Regions from separate parts of the Shewanella sp. NKUCC01_JLK genome, predicted to be linked through region 2. Evidence: predicted binding sites of a transcription regulator. Region 2 holds the regulator's gene; each other region holds the start of a gene.

Region 1 (4,218 bases), on a different contig from region 2:
AAACCATTGGGATTACTAAAGTTTGCGAGGACGACCTGACCCTGTAATTGATCTTGGCCGTTAGTATAAGTGCCATACAACATGCCATTGTCATCCAGACGCACGCCTTTCAATTCACCCGAGGTGTAACCGTCTTGAGATAAGCTGGAGTTGTTATATTTGGCGGCATACTGAGTGCTTTTATCAAAATTGATATCAAATTTAAGCGGTGATGCCCCATTACCCAATGTAAGGTCGAAGGTATCCTTTGTCGTAGTTGGATCTAAAATGCCTTTTGAATCAAATTTTAATGTTGTTTGGTCTGGCAGAAGAGTCCCATCCAGAGTGTAATTAACCGTCCACTCATTCGGCGCTGTTTTTACATAATACTGAGTCACCACATGCTCAGTACCCAAAGAGTCGTAGACACTAGTGGTACCAATAGAGTGATAACTATCAATATTTTTAGGATCAAATGGCACGGCTGGGACCGCTGGAGGAATAACATCGACTCTCGCATCGAGATTTGAAACCATGCTGACATTCGTTGTGGCTTTGGCCGCTAAAGAAGCCGTTTGTACCTGTAAATCACCTGCATTGCCAGTTTGCAATCTTCCCGTCGCATTCACAGAATATCCCTGTAAACGATTACCGACTGGATCGGTTATAAAGCCTTGATTGTCCTTATGGAACATCCCTGCTCTAGCATACATGGCACCGCCATCATTCCCCTTGAGAACAAAAAAGCCTTCGCCTTGGATCCCCATATCAAGCTGACGACCGGTATAAGTTAAGCTGCCACCTTTAGAGAAGTTTTGGCTCGTTGACATCACGCCAACGCCACCCGCCTGACCACCATTATAAATGGATGCAAATTCACTACGGCCACCGCGAAACCCACTCGTCGATGCGTTAGCAATGTTATTACTGATAGTGTTGAGATCTTGAGTCGTCGCCTGTAAACCACTTAAAGCTATGTTAAATGACATCTTAATATCCTATAAAAATAATTTACGAAACTTCAGAAATATTGAGCACAGAAACAACCCCAACACCATGGCCCATTTCAGCCATCATCATGCCGGATGCACTGGAGAAATGGATTCTCTCGATCGGTGCCTTAATATACGTTGGCGCAACTAAACTATTTTCACCTAGTGTCGCCTTAGCTTTGATTTCATATTGGCCTGCAGACAACCCCAGCTCAGCAGGATCGATAGAGAACCGAACATCACCAACATCCTGAGCACCGAGTTGAATAGTGCTAACAACCTGACCTTGTGCATCGATAATTTCAAGATCTAAGCCTTCAGCTGCATTCTCTAAATACACTTTGCCTTCAACCGCTTCACCATCGAGCTGAAACTCAGACACAGGCACCATGGCATTCTTACCAATCAAAGATGCCGACTGTACTATGCCCAAATTTTCCATCATGACCATTTGGCTTGATTGATTCTTCCGCATTCCCTCTAAGCTTTCGACCTGCGAAAACTGCGCTAATTGAGAGATATACTCAGCACTGTTAAGCGGTTTAGTGGGATCTTGATTCTTGATTTGCGCGATCATTAAGGTCATAAATTCATTCTTTAATGACGCAGCATCATTCCCTGGAGCCGCTAATGCACCTGCAGGATTCTGAATCGAGTTGTTACCAGAGCGAGCCAATTCCATTGCTATTTATTCCCTAGTTGCAATAAACCTTGCTGCATAGAACGCGCACGATTCATGATTTCAACACTGGTTTCAAATGAACGACTTGCCGCCATCATGTCAGCCATTTCTTCAATCGTGTTCACATTAGAGTAGGCAACATAACCTTGTTCATTGGCAAAGGGATGATTCGGCTCATAACGCATATCCAATGGGGCATCCGCTTGGACTATGTCGCTCACTTCAATCGAAGCACCAATCGCACCTTGTTGAGTCGCATCGTAAATAGTCGCAAATACGGGTTTTAATGCTCGATAGGCCGACTCAGGGTTTTCGGCGGCAGTTCCAGCGTTAGCTAAGTTACTCGCGACCGTATTTAAACGTATGGTCTGAGCATTCATGCCAGCACCCGCTATTTGATAAATATCGCCAAATGACATACAGGCTCCTAACGACCTTCAATAGCAGACTTTAGACCGGCTATTTTCATGTTTAAAAATGTCAAACTCGTTTGATAATCCATCGCATTCTGTGAATATCTTGCCTGTTCCTTACCGAGTTCCACGGTATTATCATCGGCAGAATTTTGATAAGGCATGCGATAAGCGAGGCTGTACTCTTGATTCATCTGCATACCTGCTTCAACTTGCTTCATGGCCGCTTTGAAATCCAAATCCCTCGCTTTGTACCCCGGAGTTTCGGCATTGATTAAATTACTCGCTAATACCTTGCTTCTCTCCACTCTAAAATCGAGTGTCTGAGGATGTATTCCTAATGCTTTATCAAGGTTGATAGCCATCTCAACTCCTAGTACTGTATGCGTAATTAATTTAGATGGTCGAGCAGCTTACAATTAGCATGCCAATATACTTATTCATATAAAACAGTTGGTTAAATGAAATCGCTATTGATATACGGAAAGTTCTTTTCCCTCACTTTCTTACTGAGCATAGGGTTACTTCCGCTCAATGTGCACGCGAAAGGGAAGATCACGGCGACAGAACAAATATCTCAGCAAATGACAAACTCCGTAGCCGCAGAGATAGCTAAGTGGCAACAATCGCAAGAGATAAAAAAAGTCAGCAAAAAAATCACACTGCACATTCCTTCCAGCACAGCCAAGCTAAAAACGTGTAGCACGGCGCTCCAAGTCGAGGCTGCTAAAGGGCTCCCATTCGGTCGGATCCAACGAAAAATAAGCTGTGCCTCTGAAGGCTGGTCACTCTATGTTCGTGCCAAGGTTGCTCTCAGCGCCTACATTCCTGTTGCCAACAAAACGCTTAAGAGAGATGAAGTTGTCACATCAGAAAATCTACAATGGCAAATGTTGCCCTTAACTGCGTCAGATCAAGACATTATTACTGATGAAAAACACATTTTAGGGCAAGCGGTTGCCAGAAAAATAATCAAAAACAAACCCATAAGAGCAAGCAATTTAAGTGCACCAGAACTCGTGAGCATAGGAGATGAAGTGATTATTGAAGCAGTCAGTGCCACCTTTTATGCCAATATGATTGGGATTGCTATGGATGCGGGTAAACAAGGTGATGCCATTAGAGTGAGGAATAGTAGTTCAGGGAAAATCATTACCGCCTACCCCATAGCTAAGGGGAGAGTTGAAACCCGTTTTTAACATTCAGGTCACCTGAGGATAAATTTAAAAATTTATTTTAGATTTATCCTATTTAGGTCGCCTATATCTAATATCTAGCCATTTATGACGATGAACATCTATGGAAATTAATAAAATTAGCAGTGCCTTGAGCACTGAGTTCAGCACGAGTAAGAGCGCTAATACGCCCAGAAAGCCCGTTGAATCAGAAAATCTATCAACGCCAACACGACAAGATATTAGTCACGACTGGCAATTGTTAGAACAAACCCAGAAAGAGTTACATACCATCTCCGACGTTGACACAGATAAAGTTGCTGCTATACGTCAGGCTTTAAGTAATGGCAGCTTTGAGCTGAGCTTAGATAAAATTGCAGATAAGATATTGATACAGCATGGATAATAGTCAAGTAAATAAGCGCGAACTTGTTCAAAGTTTAATTCGCGATATTCGTCAAGATCTTGAGGGATATAGTCAATTAAAATCAATGCTTAAGCACCAACGTGAATTAATGCAACGCAGGGATAATGATGCGCTCTTAGCCCATAACGAGCGTCAAACTGCACTGTGTAACAAGTTGGCTTTGAGAGCCAAACAGCGAAGCGAAAATCTCGCGACACTAGGTTTTAATAGTGACAATAGTGGCATGAGACGCTTAATCACGGCGCTACCTGATCACCTAAGACCGCAAATAAAAATGTCATGGGACAACTTGCAGCTGTTAGTTAAAGATAGCCAAACAGCCAATGAAACCAACGGCAGATTGCTCGTAATACAGCAAGAAACGATTAACCGTATCCTGAATCAAGATGGCCAACACCATGAAATTGATTACGGTACCAAACGCTAATCAAACTGAATTATTGAGAGTTACCAAAGCCCTCGCTAATGGGACATAGTTTAAAAGGTGGCTCTCAGCTGTAATGACACAGCGCTTATTGGCCTTTATTCTTGTAATAGAAACCCGCCATAT
Region 2 (4,218 bases):
CAGTTTCAAGCATCAGCAAGCCAAGCACACTGGCGGCCGATGCTTGTTTATCGCCTTGGATTAAGGTGATGGTCGCATCAAACTCGGAAGCCAGTACCACCAACTTAGTGGCGGCACGGGCATGTAAACCGAGCTTATTACAGATAGTTATCTGACGTTCAAGCTTTGGCATTGTTGAGCTCTCGATGACGGGCATACACTTTATGTTTACCGTTACTAAAGCGTTTGGCCAATTGCTCTGCGACGTAAACCGATCTGTGCTGTCCACCTGTGCAGCCAATGGCCACAGTTAAATAACTGCGATTGTTACGCTCAAGGTGCGGCAGCCAAGTCTCCAGTAAATTTTCGATTTGCCAGATGAACTTATTGACCAGTGGTTGGCGATTTAAGAACTCAGCTACGGGTTCATCTAAACCAGTCAATGGCCGCAGCGCCAGCTCCCAGTGGGGATTAGGTAGAAAGCGTACATCGAACATAAAGTCGGCTTCGGTGGGCATTCCGTGCTTAAAGCCAAAGGACTCGAAGTTGATCACGAGTTCTTTATCGACACTACCAAGGAGAATTTGTCGGACTTGGTCGCTTAAATCATAGATATTCAAATTCGACGTATCTATGTAGTGATCGACCAGTTTTGACATAGGCTCGAGCAGTTTCCCCTCCAGCTTTATCGCTTCTTGCAAAGAGACTCGGCTCTTCGACAAAGGATGCAAACGGCGGGTTTCGCTGTAACGCTTGAGCAGAATTTTATCGCTGGAGTTAAGGAAGAAGCTCGTTAACTCAGTATCTGGAGGTAGGCTAGCGAGTTGTTTTACTAAGACCTTATCCTGCTCAGGCATGTTACGCACGTCGACACTGATGGCGACGAGATCGTTACTGCCTTTGAGTTGCTCAAGCAAACTGCCAATCAATGGCAAGGGAAGGTTATCGACACAATAATAGCCGAGATCTTCGAGTACCCTAAGGGCGACAGATTTGCCTGAGCCTGAGCGGCCCGACACTATGACCAGTTTCATCCAGTGATTACCTGATAGAGTTCCGTTTCATCATGCGTCTTGCGTAATTGCTTTAATATTTGCTTGTCGCTCAGCTTTTCGGCCATGCAAGACAAGGTACTTAAGTGCTGCTGACATTGGTCTGCAGGCACCAGTAGTGCAAATAAAATATCAACAGGTTGCTTATCGATAGCATCAAATGCTATCGGCTCTTCACACTTAATGAGTATGGCAATGGGCTGATCTATATCGGCTAGTCGACCATGTGGAATGGCGATGCCGTTACCTATACCTGTGCTCCCCATCTTTTCGCGCGCCACTAGGCTTTCGAATATCTCTTGAGATGAGAGGGTCGGGTACTGGGCAGCGACTAAGTCGCTGATGAGTTCCAGTACCTTTTTCTTGCTGCCCGGAGTGGCGCAGGTAGTGCACTCCGGCCGCAGTATGGTACAAAGTTCCATTATTAGTGTTTTGTTAACTTCTCTTTGTGTTTAATAACCTGACGGTCAAGCTTGTCAATCAGGGCGTCTATAGCGGCATACATGTCAGCATGCTCTGAAGTAGCAAAAACTTCACCACCTATGAGGTTTATTCTCGCTTCGGCAATCTGTTGCATTTTCTCAACATTGAGCACAACGTGCACATTATTGATCTGTTCGAAATGGCGTTCAAGTTTTGAAAACTTTTCTTCTACATATGCACGTAACGATTCGGTAATTTCGATATGGTGCCCACTTAGGTTTATTTGCATAGAAACGTCCTCCGATATCCACTGTAGGTTATAAACTTTTACGCTGATTAGAAGGTGGAATAAGCATAGCCTCTCGGTACTTCGCAATGGTTCTGCGGGCTACGTTGATCCCTTGTTCTGCCAGAAGTTGAGCCATCTTACTATCGCTTAATGGTTTTTTCTGGTTTTCCGCTGCCACCAGTTTCTTTATAAAGGCTCTGATTGCTGTGGATGAGCACTCACCACCATCGTCAGTCCCGACGTGGCTAGAGAAGAAGTATTTTAGTTCAAAAAGTCCCTTAGGGGTATGCATGTATTTTTGAGTTGTGACCCGTGAGATGGTGGACTCATGCATTTCTACCGCTTCAGCAATATCGTTAAGCACCATAGGCTTCATGGCTTCTTCACCATACTCAAAGAAACCTTGCTGATATTGCACTATGCAATTAGCAACTTTAAGCAAAGTGTCGTTACGGCTTTCTAGACTCTTAATAAACCATTTAGCCTCTTGCAGATGGCCGCGAATAAATTGGCTATCGGCTTGGTTTTTTGTGCTGCGTGCCATAGAAGCATAATGTTGATTTACATTGATTTTGGGCATGCAGTCAGGATTAAGCTCAACGACCCAGCGGCCATTTTTCTTCGACACAGACACATCTGGGATAACGTATTCGTCATTATTGGGCGTGATCAACAAACCTGGGCGAGGATTGAGGGTTTGGATGAGTGCTATACCATCCCTTAATTCATCTTCTTTTAATTTAGTCTTACGCATCAACAACCTAAAATCACGGGCGGCGATCAGATCTAAATGATCTTTGATCAGCATACGGGCGTTTTCTAGGTTGGGAGTATCAGCGGCGAAATGCGACAGTTGGATCAGCAGGCATTCACTTAAATCGCGGGCGGCAACGCCTATGGGATCAAAATGCTGAATGCGCTTGAGTACGGCTTCGACTTCGTCAAGCTCAACTTCAGGATTGCCCATGGCTTCGAGAATTTCTTCAGTGCTTTGGGTGAGATAGCCCTGATCGTCGATTGCATCAATAATGGCGGTGGCAATGGCTAAATCGGTTTCAGAAAACGGTGTGAGGTTTTTTTGCCATTCTAAGTGTTCGTACAAACCTTCACTGGTCTCGCCTTGGAAGGGCATATCGTCTTCACGACTGCCGCCGGGGCCTGAGTTTGGGGAGGCGGTAAACACTTCATCCCATGTGGTGTCCATGGGGAGCTCATCGGGCATGGATTCTTTGGTTAGCGACTCTGCCGTGTCTATGGTGGAGCTGTCTTTTTCTGGTGGCAGAGTGCTAGATTCACTGAAATCCGTATCGGATAGCGTTTGGTTTACAGGGGTTTTAGTGGCGTCGAATTGATCCTCTTCCAGCTCGAGAAGGGGATTAGAATCTAATGCTTGCTGGATCTCTTGCTGCAGTTCTAATGACGACAGTTGCAACAGACGTATGGCCTGTTGTAATTGTGGCGTCATGGTTAACTGTTGACCCAGTTTGAGCTGGAGTGACGCTTTCATGTTACCGCTGATCCCTACGTTATTATTGTTGGATGAGGTCGCTTATTATTATCTTGAGTGAAGCCCAATGGCGGTATAAATTGCCTCCATTGGCTTCGCTCGATTAACTATAGCCTGAATTGTTCACCTAAGTACACAGCCCTAACTTGCTGATTGTCTAAGATCTCTGCTGGAGTTCCTTCGGCAATCAGGTTTCCGTGACTCACAATATAAGCATGTTCACATACATCTAATGTCTCGCGGACATTATGGTCTGTGATCAGTACGCCAAGGCCGCGACTTTTGAGTTGTTCGATAATCTTCTTGATGTCGATAACCGAAATAGGATCGACGCCGGCAAACGGTTCATCGAGCAAAATGAACTTAGGATTAGCGGCTAAAGCCCGCGCAATTTCGACGCGACGACGTTCGCCACCCGACAATGACATGCCTTGGCTGTCACGGATGTGGGTGATATGAAACTCTTCGAGCAGATGTTCTAGTTCTTCTTCTCGTTCTTCGTTTTTAAGTTCTTTACGAGTTTGCAGTACGGCCATGATGTTGTCATGAACAGTTAGCTTACGAAAGATACTGGCTTCTTGCGGTAAGTAACCTATGCCTTTGCGGGCACGCAGATGCATAGGATCTGCGGTTAAATCATCATCGTCGATAAAGATATGTCCCTTATCGCTCTTCACTAGCCCGACAACCATGTAAAAGGTCGTGGTTTTACCTGCACCGTTTGGACCGAGTAGGCCAACGACTTGACCGGTTTTTACCGTCAGACTGACGTCTTTAACCACTTGGCGACTCTTGTAACTTTTCGCCAGATTTTGTGCTCTTAAGGTGATTTGGGTCATTTAGAGTCCTGCTTTTTTACAGGTTTATCCGCCGGAGCGTCTGATTTAGCATCATCTTGATAGTTTTCAGGCTGAATAATAGTGATTACGCGATCGTCACCACTGCCAGTACTCTCGGCCATCAATTTC
Region 3 (4,218 bases), on a different contig from region 2:
TTGTTTCTGGCCACAACATTCCTATGTTGCCACTCACAGTGAGCATTATTGTTATTTTACTCGTGCAGTATTGGATCGCATTTTCTAAGGTCACGAGACACTATTTGACCCGCCAAACTCAGTAATGGACTTTGTTGCTAAGCTGTTATCAATAGCGTAGCTTAGCGACCCAGTAAAATACTTACGATTCTTAACTTGAAGTAGACTATGAGCCATTTATCGCCCAGCGAACTTTCCATTCTTTTGGTAGAACCTTCAGAGACACAGCGTCGAATTATTATTCAACGCTTACAACAAGAAGGCATTCTCAGCATTCAAACCGCAGAAAACATAGAAGCGGCTAAAGATATTATTGCTCGCCATAAACCTGACCTTATTGCGAGCGCCATGCATTTCGATGATGGCACTGCCATCGATCTCTTGGGCTACTTAAGGGCCAACGCTGACTGCAAAGATATCCAATTTATGCTGGTCTCGAGTGAGTGCCGCCGTGAGCAACTTGAAATATTCCGCCAATCGGGTGTAGTAGCGATTCTACCTAAACCCTTCAGTGCCGACCATTTAGGTACAGCATTGAATGCCACGATTGATTTACTCAGCCACGATGAACTCGACCTGAGTAATTTCGATGTACAAGATGTGCGCGTATTAGTGGTCGATGATAGCCGTATGGCAAGAAACGTCATTAAACGTACGATTGGTAACTTAGGGATGAAGCTAATTACCGAGGCCGAGGATGGCGCGCAAGCCATAGCGTTAATGAAACACAATATGTTCGACTTAGTGATCACGGATTACAATATGCCGAGTGTAGATGGGCTAGCTTTGACACAATTTATCCGCAATGAAAGCCAACAATCGCACATTCCCATCTTGATGGTGTCTTCCGAAGCCAACGATACCCACCTCAGCAATGTGTCCCAAGCGGGTGTAAATGCCTTATGTGACAAACCCTTTGAACCCAAACTTGTTAAAAAATTACTCTATCAACTGTTAGAAGAATAAAACCAGAATAAAACTTAAGTCACGAACTGAGTAAATATTCTGCGCTTTACTGAACATCCTGCTGCACGCTAGACGCAAAAGGCTTTCCAAGTGCTAAACCTTATGGCATGTTAGGCACGCTTATTTCAAATAAATCTACGGAAAGAAGAGACAATAAAAATGAACAAAACTGAACTAATCGCCAAAATTGCAGAAAATGCCGATCTAACGAAAGTAGAAGCAGCACGCGCATTGAAGTCTTTTGAAGCAGCTATTACCGAATCAATGAAAAATGGTGACAAAATCTCCATCGTAGGTTTCGGTTCTTTTGAAACAGCGACTCGTGCCGCTCGCACTGGCCGTAACCCACAAACGGGTAAAGAAATTCAAATTGCTGAAGCGACAGTGCCTAAGTTTAAAGCGGGTAAAACCCTACGTGACAGCGTAAACTAAGTTATAAAATTCAATACAACGCCTCCATTGTGAGGCGTTTTTTTTTGCCCAATCCCAGTGAAGCACTGAATATTTTTTGCACAACAAAAGTGCGCCTCTGCCCCACAAACTGGCAAATAAAAACATTTCATTAACATTGCGAGTTCTAATACCTTGTTTTACATGGCATTGTAATAGTGGCATGTGATTAGCAAATCCTTCCTTAGAAAAAACCAAGATGCACTAATGAACACAGCTGACTTTGAGTGTGCCAATGGTGAATCGATAAATAAGTCAATCGAGGGGATGAGCATGAAGAAATCACTGTACAGCGTTTTGGCCTTATCGACGGGAATGTTACTGGCAGGCAACGCCTTTGCAGCCGTATCAGGCAACATTGGCGGTACCTCTAATTATCTATGGCGCGGTGCGACCCAAACTAAAGATGCGGTCGCAATCCAAGGTGGCCTTGACTACAGCCACGATTCTGGATTTTATGCGGGAACTTGGGCATCGAATGTGGATTTTGGTGATGATACTAGCTACGAGCTTGATCTATATGCGGGTTATGGCGGCAGTATTACCGAAGACATCAGCTACGACTTTGGCTATCTCTACTACGCCTATCCAGACGCGCCGGGCAGTATTGATTTTGGTGAGCTCCATGCTGCTGTCACGTGGAAATGGCTCGAACTGGCTTACTCCCAAGTCATCAATGCCGGTGACGATCTGGCCGCCGATCCTTTAGATAATAAAGATCTCAGTTATCTTGCCGCGACGGTATCCGTACCTCTCACTGAAAAGCTGAGTTTATCAGTGCACTATGGTTACTCAAACGGTGATGTCGTCCAATCTTGGTTTGGCGAAGATAATTATGCCGACTATAACGTGACTCTCAGCGCAGATACCAGCATAGGCACAGTATCATTTATGGTCTCTGATACCGATCTCACCGATGATGATGCCAAACTAGTACTCGGATATTCCTACAGTTTTGATCTATAAGCTCTAAACATAAAAACGCCACCTTAAAAAGTGGCGTCATTTTATCACTATCACCAATTAGGCAATAATTGACCGGTTTGTTTTACGGGCCGCAACCATTTTCTCGATATACTCAACAATGGGCTCAGTCACTGAAATCCCTGTTGTTTGCTCAATCCCTTCAATGCCTGGCGCCGAATTAACCTCAAGGATCAGTGGGCCACGGTTAGAACGTAAAATATCTACTCCCGCGATAACCAATCCCATCGCCTTCACAGCGGCAATAGCCATTTTACGCTCAACAGAGGTGATTTTTACCACCTCACCACAACCACCTAAATGCAGATTTGAGCGGAAATCACCCTCGGGACCTTGACGTTTCATCGAAGCAACAACCTTGTCACCGACAACAAAACAACGAATATCACTACCATTGGATTCTTTAATGTATTCCTGTACTAAGATATTCGCTTTGAGTCCCAAGAATGCTTCAATCACGCTCTCAGCAGCCGTTTTAGTTTCAGCGAGTACGACACCAATCCCTTGAGTGCCTTCGAGTAATTTAATGACTAACGGAGCGCCGCCCACCATATTGATGAGATCTGGGATATCATTTGGCTTATTGGCAAAACCCGTCACTGGCATGCCAATCCCTTTGCGGGAAAGTAGTTGCAGTGCCCGCAATTTGTCCCGCGAACGCGCAATGGAGATTGAATCATTCGCGGCATATACGCCCATCATTTCAAACTGACGTACAACGGCACAACCATAAAAAGTCACGCTAGCATGAATACGCGGAATGATGGCATCAAACCCAACTAATTCAGTACCTTCATAATGAATGCTAGGTTTAATAGAATTAATATTCATGTAGCAATTCAGCGTATTGATCACGACCGCTTCATGTCCACGACTTTGGCAAGCCGCGACTAAACGTTGTGTTGAATACAACTGGGGGAATTGGGATAAAATACCTATTTTCATTGCTGAGTGACCAACTTAAGCATGAGTGAATAAACCGTTCTGCGGCACCAAAAGCACAGCGACAGAAAAAGGAGCTGATATTTGTCTATAGCTCAGTGTAAAGCAAGAAAATATTCCTCACCAGACGAAATCATTATGCTAATGAAATACTTCAAGACCTATCACACTCGGAACTCGGTTTAAGTTAACAGCGGCAGAATATACTTAGCCTCAAACTCCGTTGCATCTAAGGGACGAGAAAACAAATAACCTTGTAATACAGTACAATGGCGAGAAGTACAAAACTCAGCCTGCTCAATCGTTTCAACGCCCTCAGCTACTGATATGACATTAAACCCATGGGCGAAGTTAAGTAATGCAGCGAGCAAACGAGTGTCTTTATCATCCTTATCATAGGAAGCGACAAAGCTTTTATCGATTTTCAGCACGCTAATGGGAAACAATTTGATATGTTCTAAGGACGAAAAACCCGTCCCAAAATCATCAAGGGCAAAACGCACCCCTAACTCTGCGATTCTATCGAGCATTTTGGCATGTTCATGGGGATCTTCAATAAGGCAATTCTCAGTAATTTCAAGCTCTAATGCTACAGCAGGAAGTCCTGTCTTAGTCAGCGTATTCGCTATTTTATCAAACAGGTTCTCATTTCCAATTTGCGATGCAGACAGGTTAACGGCAATGGTAAATTCTCTCCCTGTTGGCTGTAATTGGGTTAACCAAACCTGTGCCTGAATACAGGCTTGTTCAAGCACCCAATCATCAATGTCCTCCATTAATCCAATTTCTTCGGCTATGGGTAAAAATTGATCTGGGGTGATAATGCCGTCTACAGGA

The links. The regulator sigma-54, encoded in region 2, starts transcription at its own class of promoters, with help from an activator protein. The targets are predictions, from matches to a motif close to GTTGGCACGNNNNTNGNNT.
Region 1: a site for sigma-54 is predicted at 2,480-2,498, ahead of flgB (flagellar basal body rod protein FlgB). Genes of this name have one in related genera too.
Region 3: a site for sigma-54 is predicted at 1,613-1,631, ahead of KO537_RS14970 (TorF family putative porin). Genes of this name have one in related genera too.

What each region holds. Positions count from the first base shown of each region.
Region 1 is NZ_JAHKRD010000022.1:35,682-39,899, reverse strand. Features, by position in the region: gene flgE (flagellar hook protein FlgE) at 1-968, opposite strand, end outside; gene KO537_RS20340 (flagellar hook capping FlgD N-terminal domain-containing protein) at 991-1,653, opposite strand; gene flgC (flagellar basal body rod protein FlgC) at 1,656-2,072, opposite strand; gene flgB (flagellar basal body rod protein FlgB) at 2,081-2,431, opposite strand; gene flgA (flagellar basal body P-ring formation chaperone FlgA) at 2,540-3,265, shown strand; gene flgM (flagellar biosynthesis anti-sigma factor FlgM) at 3,366-3,647, shown strand; gene KO537_RS20315 (flagellar protein FlgN) at 3,640-4,095, shown strand; gene KO537_RS20310 (hypothetical protein) at 4,181-4,218, opposite strand, start outside.
Region 2 is NZ_JAHKRD010000020.1:14,559-18,776, forward strand. Features, by position in the region: gene KO537_RS19075 (HPr family phosphocarrier protein) at 1-172, opposite strand, end outside; gene rapZ (RNase adapter RapZ) at 159-1,013, opposite strand; gene ptsN (PTS IIA-like nitrogen regulatory protein PtsN) at 1,010-1,453, opposite strand; gene hpf (ribosome hibernation promoting factor) at 1,456-1,743, opposite strand; gene KO537_RS19095 (RNA polymerase factor sigma-54) at 1,772-3,250, opposite strand; gene lptB (LPS export ABC transporter ATP-binding protein) at 3,358-4,089, opposite strand; gene lptA (lipopolysaccharide transport periplasmic protein LptA) at 4,086-4,218, opposite strand, start outside.
Region 3 is NZ_JAHKRD010000013.1:48,479-52,696, forward strand. Features, by position in the region: gene KO537_RS14955 (hypothetical protein) at 1-125, shown strand, start outside; gene KO537_RS14960 (response regulator) at 208-1,005, shown strand; gene KO537_RS14965 (HU family DNA-binding protein) at 1,165-1,437, shown strand; gene KO537_RS14970 (TorF family putative porin) at 1,729-2,421, shown strand; gene rimK (30S ribosomal protein S6--L-glutamate ligase) at 2,479-3,384, opposite strand; gene KO537_RS14980 (GGDEF domain-containing response regulator) at 3,564-4,218, opposite strand, start outside.